3 regions of the Pararhizobium sp. PWRC1-1 genome follow, and region 2 is predicted to be linked to each of the others. Evidence: riboswitches for the same ligand, from Rfam matches in the RefSeq annotation. Region 2 holds a riboswitch; each other region holds the start of a gene.

Region 1 (4,062 bases), on a different contig from region 2:
AAAGCTCTCCTCGTGGTAGCGGTTCATGTCGAAGCCGACGCTTTCCAGCATGGACTTGACACCGCGCATGAACGGCTCGGGGCCGCAGCAGAAGACGGTGCGTTCGCGGAAGTCCGGTGCCAGCAGCGCCAGCTTCGATGTCTCGATGCGACCGCGCAGCCCGTGCCAGCTGTGGCGCGGCGCATGCGTCTCGACGATGAAGCCGAGATTGAGATTGGGCATGTTTCGGGAGATGTTCTCCAGCTCGTCACGGAACAAGAGATCATCCGGCTGGCGGGCGCAGGACAGGAAAGAGGCGTCCGTCTGCGGGGCGCAATCGGCCATCCAGCGGGTCATTGACATCATCGGCGTGATGCCGGAACCGGCGGAGATGAACAGGTATTTTTCACCCGGATGCCGCACGAAGGAGAAGTCGCCGAGCGGGCCGAATGCTTTCAGCTTCATGCCGGGCTTCAGGTTGTCGAACATCCAGCGCGTGCCGATGCTCGATGCCTGCGCCTTGACGGTGACGGCCACGGAAAACGGCCGCGACGGCGTCGAGGACAGCGTGTAGGTGCGCATCACCGGATCATCCGGCGCCACCGGCAGTTCTAGCGTGACGAACTGGCCGGGCAGATAGCGAAACCAGCTGTCCTTGTCGGCCTTGAAGCCGAATGTCATTACATCCGGCCCTTCGGCGGTGACGGAAATGCATTCCAGGAGCTGCTGGCGGTCATTGAACGGCTGCAGTTCGTCGAAGTGCCGGAAGGATGAAGCAATCGTCATGTCAGGCAACCCGAACCAGAGGGGTGGAGATGGAACTGCCCTGCAGGCGATCAGCCAGGAAGTTGGTGTACCATTCGACGAACTGCATGACCCCACCTTCGTGTTCCGGCGAATAGGGACCGGGCTGATAGGCGGGAGAGCGGATGCCGAAGGCGTTTTCCTCGACGATCTGGCGGTCCTGGTCGTTGGTTTCGGTCCAGACATGCGTCAGTTCTTCGAGATTGTAGTCCACACCCTCGACGGCATCCTTGTGCACCAGCCATTTGGTGGTCACCTGGGTGAGTTCGGGACCAAGCGGCAGGACGCGGAAGGTGATGGCGTGGTCGGCCAGCACATGGTTCCAGGTGCTCGGATAGTGGAACAAGAGCAGCGTGCCAATATGGGACTGACTGACATCGTCGGAAAGCTGGCGCTTGACGGCGCGTTTGCCGGACATGGTGTAGCTTTCAGCCCCCTCGATCAGCGGCATGCGGGCGACGCGGAACTGGCCTTTGTGATCCATCTTGAATTCGCTCGGCAGGCCGGACGATTCGCAATGTGCCCAATGAGCGGCGATAATCGGATCATCCTTGGCGCCCTGCACGCCGGTGGCCGTCGGGGCTTCCGGATAGGTGCGGCAAAGTTCGGGGTGGTTTGCCGCGCAGTGGTAGCACTCGCGGTTGTTTTCCCAGACGAGCTTCCAGTTGCCCTTCTCGATGATGGTGCTCTCGAAAGCGACCTTGGTGTCCTTGAGATTGTGCGGTGTGACATAGGACGAGACCATGTCGCGCATGGGCTTGAAATCCATGGCCTCTTCAGCAAGGCAGATGAAGATGTAGCCGCCGATGGTTTCGCAATGGATCGGTTTCAGACCATGCTGGTTCTTGTCGAAATCCTCGCCCATCTGGCGGGCAAAAAGCAGCTTGCCGTCCAGCTCGTAAGTCCACTGGTGATAGGGACAGACAAGCTTGGCCGACGAGCCCTTGGCACCGGCGCAGACGCGCGAGCCGCGATGGCGGCAGGAATTGTGCAGCGCCCGGACGGTGCCTGAGCGGTCGCGGACGATGACGACCGGATACTCGCCGACCTGCACGGTGAAATAATTGCCGGATTTCGGGATTTCGCAGTCATGGCCGATGAACAGCCAGTCCTTGTACCAGATCTCCTCCATATCGAGCCTGTAGAGATCGGGATCGGTGTAGAAGGCCTGTTCGAGACTGTGGGTGTCGCGCCGGTTCTTCAATGTGCGGAGGACTTCACTGCGGAGATCCATGGTCATTTCCTTGTGCTCGCCAACTTTTTTGAAAGTTGCAGCAGACAGGAAAGGAACCGCCGGCGCGCCGGGAGAGCGCGTGGTTACAGTGGTTCTCCTTCCGGCTGCCCGCCGCAACCCAGATATCAATTTCATCACAAGGCTGGTTTCCGGGCTCTGGAGCTGTCCTTGCGGACGATCCCGGCGCCTTCCCGGATTTCTCCAGTGGCCTTTTGCCGAGGTTTCACTCCACCACCGTTGCGGGGGCAGCGCCGGATTTCGACCGGCTTCCCAATTCTCCGCCCTTCCCTATAAAGGCGGCACCTTGAGTGTCTTCATCTAATCCTCACGCTCGAAAAAACAGCCGCCAATTAACGACATCCGATTCCAGAATGACGACACGGAACATATTGCTTGGAGCCATGGTCAATCTGGCTATTTTATAAGCATAAACAATATGATCTGCTGAATTTGAAGCAAAAGTCCGGTTTTCCGCACAACGCTTCGGCAATCGGCCAAGACGCAGCCTCTTTGCGACATCCCGCGAGACAGATACGGCCGCTGCCCTTGCCAAACGACCGAGGGAAAAGGTTGGCGCCTGGCAAGACTGCATTAACCATAACGCGATAGCTTCGTTTCACAAGCGATTACGCGCCGGTGTGCTTTACCCGCACTCCGCCACAGTCTGGTACAGGCCGATGTCAAACCTGAGATATTTCGATGCCGCCGCGATCAAGCAGCCAGTTCAATCACCGAAGGCTGCGATCTATACGGAATTCCTGCGCACGGGCCGGATCAACCGCCACCAGCAGGAATGGAGTCCGACCGAAAAGCGCTACCTGACGTACCAGGAAGTGGCCACCCGCACCGGCAGGAAACTCGAGGCCGCCGGCACGGTCACCCATGACCGGATCAACGGCTTCCATCGCTCGATCCGCTTCCCGAAGATGCTTTTTCACCGCACACTCGCGGGTAGCCCGCATCTCGGCTATTGTCATGTGACGGCCGCGCGGACGAAATTTGCCAAGTTCGAGGATGTCCGCTGGTCGTTCTACATTGCCAATTTCTTCTCCGATATCGGCGACGACCAGCATTTTTTTGAGAAGATCAAGCTCGGTTACGCACGGATGTATTTCGCTGTCGCAACCGAGATGGACGCCGAAGCAGGCAAGTTGACGGTCAACCGTGCGGTGCATGACAACGGGCTGTTGTTTCGCACCCGCGATCCGAAGGAAGCGCTGAAGAACGTGCTTCTGCTCGGCGCCCGCAACGAACAGCTCCGCAAGATCATCAGCAGCCTCTGATCACTGCTTGTAGATCAGCCAGTCGCGTCCGGGCGGTTGCTCGTTTTCGGCTCCATGAACGATCGTCTGGTCTCCGCCCTTGCCCTGCGCCCTGGCGAGCGCTTTTTCGGCCGTATTGACGAGATCGAAGGCGTTGCCGGCGTCGTCCGACATACAAATGCCCACCGACAGCGTCACACAGCCGAGGTCGCGTCCGGTCTTTGGATGTTTGAAATGCGTGCCGCGCAAGGCCGAGCGCAAAAGTGCCACAAGCCGCACCACTTCCCGCTCCCCGCCTGCGTTGACCAGAAAACCGAAGCGGGTGCCGTCAAAACGGGCGACCAGTTCGCTTGAGGGAAAAGCCTGCTGGATAATGCCGCCGATATGCCGGGCCAGCGGTTCAGCCAATGCGGCCGCCTGTTCTGCCGACAGGCGCCGGCTGGTATCCGGTTCGGCAATGGCGATGCCACAGGCAAGCGGCAGATCGGGATCGGCATAGACCTTGGCGAGCGCCTTGTTGAAGGCACGGCGATTGGCAAGCCCCGTCACCGTATCCGAAAACTTCCGTGCTTCGAAGTCGGCAAGATCTTTCTGGACACCGGCGATGACGGTGGACTGCGCGGTGACGCTCTGCTCCAGTTCGGCATTGTGCGACACCTGCCGTTCGGTGGCCCGCTTCAGCGCCTGGATGGAAGTGGCAAGCGCGGCCTGACTCGCGTCGTCGGAAACCACCAGCGCTTTTGTCGCCTCGCTGATCAGCCGCCCGTAATCATCGAGTTGGTC
Region 2 (4,062 bases):
ATTATACCGGAGCAATCTCACGCCAGAACCTTGATTTGCGCCAGGCCCGCAGCGATCTCCGGCGGATGGGATGCAGTTCCGGAAGCATGATCGTTGTCGGGGGCCCAAACGAGGATGCCTGCCAGAGCTTGGCTGAAGAAATCTCGCAAATGGAAATGGACCTCGAAACGCTCAAAGCCCGCAGGCAAAATCTCCTGGAGGGCGGCGCCAGCGAGATGACCCGGCGGCGCATCCATGCAGCGCTCGCTGTCAATCGCTGTGACGAGGAACAGGACGAAGTCTTGAGGGCTGCGGTCGAGGAACCCGAAACCCATCGCAATATCCTTGAGGACCTGCCGCCGGTCAGCGAAGACTACCGGGACCAGCAGGGGGCTGATGTCACCGATTTCAGGATGCAGCCCGATAGTTTTGGGCCGCATGACAATTTCGGGCCGTATGACGGATTTGGGCCGGGCGCGGACTATCCCGGCAGCCTGCGGACACTTTGCGTGCGCACCTGTGACGGGGCGTTCTTCCCGATCTCGTCGAATTCATCGCCCGCCGATTTCGCGCGCGATGCCGAAACCTGCCAGCGGCGTTGCCCCGGAACGGAAACAACGCTCTACTATCATGCGCTGACGACGGAAGAGACGGATCAGATGGTCTCCGCCGCGACCGGCGAGCCCTATGCCGAACTGCCGACAGCTTTCGCTTACAAGACCCGCGATCTCAGCCAACCCGGCCAATGCGGCTGCCGTCCGGTGGGACAAACCGCCATCCAGCAGAGTACACCCGGCAACGGCAAGGGCGTCGTCGATCTTCGCGCTAAAAAGGCGGATGGCACGCAGGCAAAGAGCACCGTCGCCGACCGGCCCTACAATCCGCAGGATAACAAGGTTCGCGTCGTCGGTCCAAGCTTCCTGCCCTCGCAGGAAACCTCGATCGACCTCAGGCATCCCGCTGGCCCAGGCTACCAGCAGCAGCAGACCAACTGATCATTCGCTTTGTCTGACGCCCCAGGCGTCCTCGAATACCAGATCGTCAAGGGACAACCGCTGTCGCCAGCCTTTGACGGCCAGTTCCGGCTCTGAATACAGCCTATCGACGTAACCGAGGCACAGCCAGGCGATGATCTCGATATGATCGGGAATGCCGAGAACGTCCTTGATATCGTGCTCGTGGAAAATGCTGACCCAGCCGACGCCGACACCTTCGGCGCGCGCGGCAAGCCACAGGTTCTGCACGGCGCAGACGGTGGAAAACGCATCCATGCGCGGATTGTGCGTCCGGCCAAGAACGACCTTTCCTGCACGGGTCGGATCACAGGTCACACAGATGCTGACAGGCGCCTTGCGGATACCTTCGAGCTTCAGCGACCGGTATTTGTCCTGCGCCTCGCCCTCAAACATCAGCGCGGCTTCCTCGTTGGCCCGCTGAAAGGCCTTGAAGACACGGGCGCGGCGGTCCTCGTCACGGACGACAATGAAGTTCCATGGCTGCATGAAACCGACAGAAGGCGCGCTGTGGGCGGCGGCAAGCAGCCGCGCGATCACGTCGCCCGGCAAAGGCTGCGGCAGGAACTGGTCGCGCACGTCGCGGCGGGTTTCGATGGCGCGGTAGACGGCGGCGCGCTCGTCCGATGAAAATGCGTCCGCCCTCACAAGGCGGTCTTGCGGTTCAATCTGCATCGTTTGATCCCCAACAATGCGAAACCTCCCGCCGTCCGCGCAGGTTTGGTCTATCTCGTCAGGCCGGTCTTCTGACTGCGGATCAACCGGCTTTGCAACCTTCCCGGATCAGATGAAGATCCAGTGGCATAATCCTGAAAAATCTCAAGATTCATCTATGCAAAGCCGTCCCCGTTACAGCGCTGGGCACGTCCCGGATTTTCACCGGATTCCCGATTCTCCCGCTAACGCAGGCACCTGAACGAGACGATATGGACATGGTGGGCCGCCAAATGCAAGGCGGCCCACCATGATCTCATCACATGGCCGCGACCGGATGCGGCGAACCGTCATAGGCGCCCCAGATCGACTGATCGAAGCAGATCACCGAGCCGGTCATCAGACCGGATTCACCGGAAGCCAGATAGGCGCAGGCACGCGCCACCTCGGCCGGATCGACCAGACGGCCGAAGGGCTGGCTTGCCGCTGCCTTCTCCAGCCAGTCGCTGGCCGCACCATGATATTCGCGCTGGATACGATCCTCGCCTTCCGACGCCATCCAGCCGATGTTGAGGCCATTGACGCGGATCCGGTTACGCAGCACAGCGTAGGCGGTGTTCTTGGTCAGCGTTTCCAAAGCCCCCTTGGAGGCGCAATAGGCTGCAATGAACGGCTGGCCGGCCTTGGCCGACATCGAGCCGATATTGACGATGGTTCCCTCGATCTTCTCCCGGCGCATGACGTTGATCGCCTCCTGCATCAGGAAAAATGGTGCGCGCACATTGACGGCGAACATCCGGTCGAACAGTTCCGGGCTGGTATCGAGGATCGTGCCGCGGTCGGTGATCGCCGCGGCATTCACCAGCGCATCGACCCGGCCGAATTCCGTGTCGCAGGCGGCCACCACCTTGCGCGCATCCTCCACCCGTTCGAGATCGGCCTGCACATAGACGACCTTGGTGCCGGTGGCCTTGCCGATTTCGGCGGCCTTGGCCTCGCCCTTGGCGGCATTGCGGCCACAAATCACGATGCCTGCCGCGCCGCGCTCGGCAAACAGCGTCGCGATCGCCGCCCCCAGCCCTTGCGTACCACCGGTCACGATCGCGATCTTGCCGTCCAGGCGGCCATAGTCATTGCTCATTGTTTTTCCTCCGTTTTTGATGTCGCCGATGCCAAAAAACTCCCGCCCGGCATTCGGGCAGGAGTTCAAATTGTAGGATATGGTTCCGTTAGCTGAGCTTCTTCTCCGACTGAGCTGCAAGCGCCGCGCTAAAGGCGGCCTCCTCCCAGCCACCCGACAGCGCTTCATGCATCAGCTGCGCCTGCGTCTTCGGGGCAAGCCCGCCAACGGGCGGGTCCCGGTCGAGATTGGTCGGGAAGGAATAGCCCTCGGCACAGGATGCGATGGCGCAAGCGGCTTCACCGCCAGACAGCCGGCCGTCCGCAAGCATTGCCTTCAAGGCCGGATAGAGCACGGCGCTCATGCGCTCCCGATTGACGGTTTCCATGGCCCGGCCGAACGCGGAGGAAACCTGCAAAAGGTTTGCAACACGCTTGATACCCTCGGAACGGTTGGTTCCGGCCGCATGGAAGAGTGCCGGATTGAAGAAGACCAGATCCCCCTTCGACAGGGGCAGCTGCACATGGTTGCGATTGAAATAGTCGCGAAACTCCTGGCGCTTCAGCGCCAGATAGCCCGGAACATAGGTCTGGCTGTAGGGCAGGAACAAAGTCGGCCCGCTTTCGAGCGGCATGTCGCAATGAGCAACCGCACCCTGCAGCGTCAGGACCGGCGACAGGCGATGGACATGCGCCGGAAACTGCTCGATCACCGATGATGTCTGAAAGCCGAGATGGTAATCCCGATGCGCCGATTGTGCCGCTCCGCCCGGATTGACCCTGTTGACCTGCGCGGTCATCTGGTAGTTTGGCCCGAGCCAGGCTTCGCTGACCAAGGCGATCAGCGCATTGCCATAGTAGGCGGCAAAATTCTGCGGGTCGCGCAGGCAGTGCTTTTCCAGCGAATTCCAGATCCGGTCATTGGCGCCCGGCTTGGCAAAATGGTCGCCGCCGCCGCTATTGGTCCGATGCTGCTCGTTGATGATATCGTCAAAAATGCGGCTTGCCGCATCGATGACGGCCGCGTCCTCAAACGCCCGCTTCAGCACCATGACACCAGGCCCTGTCGCAAATGCCTCGCAAATTTCGGCCAGCACCGCCCAGCGCCCCTCGCCCGAAACCGCGGCCTTCAGCACACTGGCGCTGTCGTAGATCAAAACGTTCTTCTCGACGGCCGCCGCATGCGGATAGTCGGCAAGCTGCGTCGTGCGCTCCACCTCGGCGCGGAAATCGTCAAGGTCGCAGGCGACTTCCGTCAGCCAGACCCGGTCCGCACGCTGCGTCAACATATTGTCGG
Region 3 (4,062 bases), on a different contig from region 2:
TCTCCAACTGGGGCCGTATTGATGTGCTCGTCAACAGCGCGGGCCACGGTCGCCGCGCACCGATCCTCGATATATCCGATGACGATTGGCACAAGGGCTTGGACACCTACCTGCTCAACGTTGTCCGCGCGGTTCGGCTCGTCACACCGGTCATGCAGAAACAGCAATCCGGCTCCATCATCAACATCTCGACCGCATGGGCGTTCGAGCCATCCGAAATGTTCCCCACATCGGCCGTATTCCGGGCCGGTCTTGCCGCCTACACGAAGATTTTCGCGGACACCTACGCCAAGGACAATATCAGGATCAACAACGTCCTTCCGGGATGGATCGACAGCCTGCCCGCGACGGACGCGCGACGGAATAATGTGCCGATGCAGCGATACGGCAAGAGCGAGGAAATTGCGGCAACGATCGCATTCCTGGCCTCGGATGGGGCAGGGTATATCACCGGGCAGAATATTCGTGTCGACGGTGGCCTCACACGGTCCGTCTAAATCAACCCCATCGACACGAATGGATTTCGGCAAGTCATTCGACAATTCACGAAAATGGCTGTTCTCAACGCTGAGAACAGCCATTTTCACTGATACCGGCCGCAAAAGGCAGAAGGCACCGGAAAGCGTGCGGGCATTGGCAACAGCTGTCTCAGCTCTCCGCGACGCAAAGAAGTATCTTCCCGATCGCGGATCTCTCCTGCAGCAGACGATGAGCCGACGCGCCTTCTGACAGAGGAAAGACCGCAGCGATTTCGACCGAGAGTTTGCCAGAGCCGATCAGGGAAAAGAGCTTTGAAGATCGCTCTATCCTGTCCTCCCGGGTCCTGAGTACGTCCACCAATCGCCGCCGACTATCGGCTTGGATTGGAACCCCAATTGCACGCCTTGATTGCGGACGCTCACCAACAGTCCTGAGAAATGTCCTGGCCGCCAACAAACGAATTCTTGACGGCGAGATCATGCGTCCTCTAAGTGATCGGGACGGTTTCCGGAGGGATGACTCCCGACGGGATTAATAGGGAACACGGTGCGGATGACCTATATGGGGCCAAAACCGTGGCTGCCCCCGCAACTGTAAGCGGATTGCCGATATATCCTTGTGACCTCCTTCGGGATGGTCATGCCACTGTACCGAGGTGCGGGAAGGCAGATATTCGGTGCACATTCGCGAGCCAGGAGACCTGCCGTCAAAACAGTGTCCACCATCCCGGACGGGGTTGTCCGGAGAGGAGCATGAGATGACGATTTTCGACGTTTCCATTGGCGTAGCGCCTTCAATTTCCCTCCCCCGCGTAGCACACCGGCATTGTTAGTTCTCTGCGGCGCATGAGCCGTGACCGCATGTGTCTTGCATGTTTTGCCGTTTGCTCTGCCGCATGCCGGCTACCTTTTCACCTATCGCTGGTCAGGCCCGGACGGGCACTTGCCAGACTCTTAATACGAGGATCTTCATGAATCGCTACGTTTCGCGCGCTGTCTTGTTTTCTATGGCGGCGCTTTCGGCAGCCGCCCTTGCCCCGCAATCCAATGCCGCATCGACCACCTATCCGCTGACGATTACCAATTGCGGCCAACCGGTCACCTTTGAAAAGGCGCCAGGAAAGACGGTTTCCATCGGTCAGGGCATGACCGAAATCCTCTATTCGCTCGGGCTTGCCGACAAAATCGTCGGAACGGCCGTCTGGGTTGGGCCGGTATTGCCGGCCTATGCGGCGGTCAACAAATCGATCAAGCGCTTGGCCGACAATGATCCAAGCTTCGAATCCGTCGCCGGCCAGGAGCCGGATCTGGTCGCAGCCGAGTTCGAATGGCATGTCGGCACGCAAGGATCTGTCGGCAAGCGCGAGCAGTTTGCAGAGCTGGGTATCAAGACCTATGTTTCTCCCGCCGATTGCGTGGCCAAGGTCAACACCGATGGCGGCGACGGCGTGCGCAAGGAACTCTTCACGATGGGCCTGATCTATCATGAAATCAGTGAGTTAGCGCAGATCTTTGATATTCAGGATCGCGGCGATGCATTGATCGCCACCTTGAAAAAGCGCGAGGCTGATGCGGTTGCATCGCTTGGCGGATCGAGCAAAGACCTGCCGATCGCGTTCTGGTTCTCCAGCAAGGAAGTGCAAGGCGATGCCTTTATCGCCGGCAAGAACAGCGCGCCGGCCTATATCCTGAAGACGCTTGGCGCAAAGAATGTCGTCACCACCGAAGAGGAGTGGCCGCTGGTGGGCTGGGAAACGATCGCCCAGGCCAATCCTGCGGTGATCGTCATTGCGACGATGGATCGCCGCCGGTATTCGGCTGACGATCCGAAGGTCAAGATCGACTTCCTCGAAAAGGATCCGGTTACCAGCCAGCTTGACGCCGTCAAGAACAAGCATTTCGTCGAGATGGACGCGCAGTCGATGAACCCGACCATTCGAACGATCGACGGTCTTGAAATTCTTGCTGCCGGCATCAAGTCGTTCGGTCTGGCGAAATGAGCCAAGGTCTGATGACCCGGCAGGGATGGGGAGCGCTTGCCGCGCTCTGCATTCTTTCCATCCTTGTGTTGGGTTTTGCCGTCAGCCTTGCGGTGTCAATCGGTGAAATCTCCATTCCGATCGGTACGACTGTCAAAGCAGTCGGCAACCGCCTGTTCGGAACCGGGTTCGAGCTGAGCCGCATTCATGAGGGCATCATCTGGGACTACCGTCTGAGCCGGGCGCTGGTTGCGGCGAGTTCGGGCGTTGCGCTAGCGCTTTCTGGCGCGATCCTGCAGGCCCTGCTGCGCAATCCGCTGGCGGAGCCATACGTTCTGGGGGTTTCCGCCGGTGCATCGACAGGCGCCGTTGCGGTGATGATCCTCGGTCTTGGTTATGGTGTTTTAACATTGTCTGCCGGGGCGTTTATCGGTGCGGTGATTGCTTTTCTATTCGTGTCTCTGCTCGCCACCGGGGCAGGGGGAGGGGCTGACCGGATCATTCTTGCCGGGGTGGCGGGGTCACAGCTGTTCAACGCACTGACCTCCTATATCGTCACCACGTCAGCCAATGCCGAACAGGCGCGCGGCGTGATGTTCTGGCTGCTTGGCAGTCTTTCCGGTGTGCGCTGGCCCGATGTCTACCTGGCAGGACCGGTGGCGATCATGGGCTTTGTGCTGTGCATGTTCTATGCGCGCGCGCTCGACGCGTTTACGTTCGGCACCGATGCTGCCGCAGCACTCGGCATTCCTGTTGCCCGGGTCCGCATTGTCCTTCTGGGTGTCACGGCACTTTTGACTGCAACCATGGTCAGCATTGTCGGCTCGATCGGCTTTGTCGGCCTCGTCATCCCCCACGCAGCGCGCTTCCTGGTCGGACCGGGTCATATTCGCCTTCTGCCCGCAACAGCAATGATCGGCGCCATCTTCATGGTCGTGGCGGATATCGTTTCGCGGATCATCATCCCGCAGCAAATCTTGCCCATCGGGGTCGTGACTGCCCTGTTCGGCGCCCCCGCATTTGCCTTGATCCTTTGCAAGGCGAGGAGACCCGTATGAGCATTTCGGTCCAAGATGTGCACTGGGCGACGGCCGGCGTCCTTGTCGTCGACGGCATCAGTCTGGACGTCTCTCCGGGTCGCACACTCGGTCTTCTCGGCCCGAACGGGTCTGGGAAATCCAGCCTGCTTCGTTTGATATGCCGGTTGCGGAAGGTTCGCAGCGGCGTGATTTCCCTTGGGGATGTCGATATCGGCTCGATGAGCCGGCTGGATATCGCCAGGCGGATCGCCTTTGTCGAACAGCAGGCGACGACGGAGGCGCAGGTTACCGTTCTTGAAGTTGTCAGGCTTGGCCGCACGCCGCATCGGGGGGCGCTGAGCCCCTGGAGCAGTACCGACGATCATGCTGTCAACGATGCCCTCGCTCATGTCGGAATGGCGCACAAAGCGGGTCAACTGTGGCACACCCTCTCGGGCGGCGAGCGCCAGCGGGTGCACATCGCCCGAGCACTCGCGCAGACACCGAGCGAGCTTCTGCTCGACGAGCCGACCAATCATCTGGATATCCAGCACCAACTCGAAATCCTATCACTGGTGACGAAAC

Evidence for each region. Region 2 has a riboswitch for cobalamin ahead of bluB (5,6-dimethylbenzimidazole synthase). Riboswitches for the same ligand answer to the same signal wherever they lie in the genome.
Region 1: it holds a riboswitch for cobalamin, as region 2 does, so the genes downstream of both, ACP7E0_RS11940 (aromatic ring-hydroxylating oxygenase subunit alpha) here and bluB (5,6-dimethylbenzimidazole synthase) in region 2, are expected to answer to the same signal.
Region 3: it holds a riboswitch for cobalamin, as region 2 does, so the genes downstream of both, ACP7E0_RS30325 (ABC transporter substrate-binding protein) here and bluB (5,6-dimethylbenzimidazole synthase) in region 2, are expected to answer to the same signal.

Annotation. Positions count from the first base shown of each region.
Region 1 covers NZ_JAFCXE010000006.1:118,925-122,986, forward strand. Annotated here, with positions in the region: gene ACP7E0_RS11935 (2Fe-2S iron-sulfur cluster-binding protein) at 1-765, opposite strand, end outside; gene ACP7E0_RS11940 (aromatic ring-hydroxylating oxygenase subunit alpha) at 767-2,017, opposite strand; cobalamin riboswitch at 2,141-2,339, opposite strand; gene ACP7E0_RS11945 (DUF6656 family protein) at 2,695-3,300, shown strand; gene ACP7E0_RS11950 (diguanylate cyclase domain-containing protein) at 3,301-4,062, opposite strand, start outside.
Region 2 covers NZ_JAFCXE010000007.1:173,572-177,633, forward strand. Annotated here, with positions in the region: gene ACP7E0_RS13535 (DUF2865 domain-containing protein) at 1-974, shown strand, start outside; gene bluB (5,6-dimethylbenzimidazole synthase) at 975-1,667, opposite strand; cobalamin riboswitch at 1,712-1,922, opposite strand; gene ACP7E0_RS13545 (SDR family oxidoreductase) at 1,966-2,787, opposite strand; gene ACP7E0_RS13550 (phytanoyl-CoA dioxygenase family protein) at 2,876-4,062, opposite strand, start outside.
Region 3 covers NZ_JAFCXE010000029.1:14,784-18,845, reverse strand. Annotated here, with positions in the region: gene ACP7E0_RS30335 (SDR family oxidoreductase) at 1-497, shown strand, start outside; gene ACP7E0_RS30330 (zinc-binding dehydrogenase) at 649-960, opposite strand; cobalamin riboswitch at 965-1,202, shown strand; gene ACP7E0_RS30325 (ABC transporter substrate-binding protein) at 1,487-2,479, shown strand; gene ACP7E0_RS30320 (FecCD family ABC transporter permease) at 2,476-3,516, shown strand; gene ACP7E0_RS30315 (ABC transporter ATP-binding protein) at 3,513-4,062, shown strand, end outside.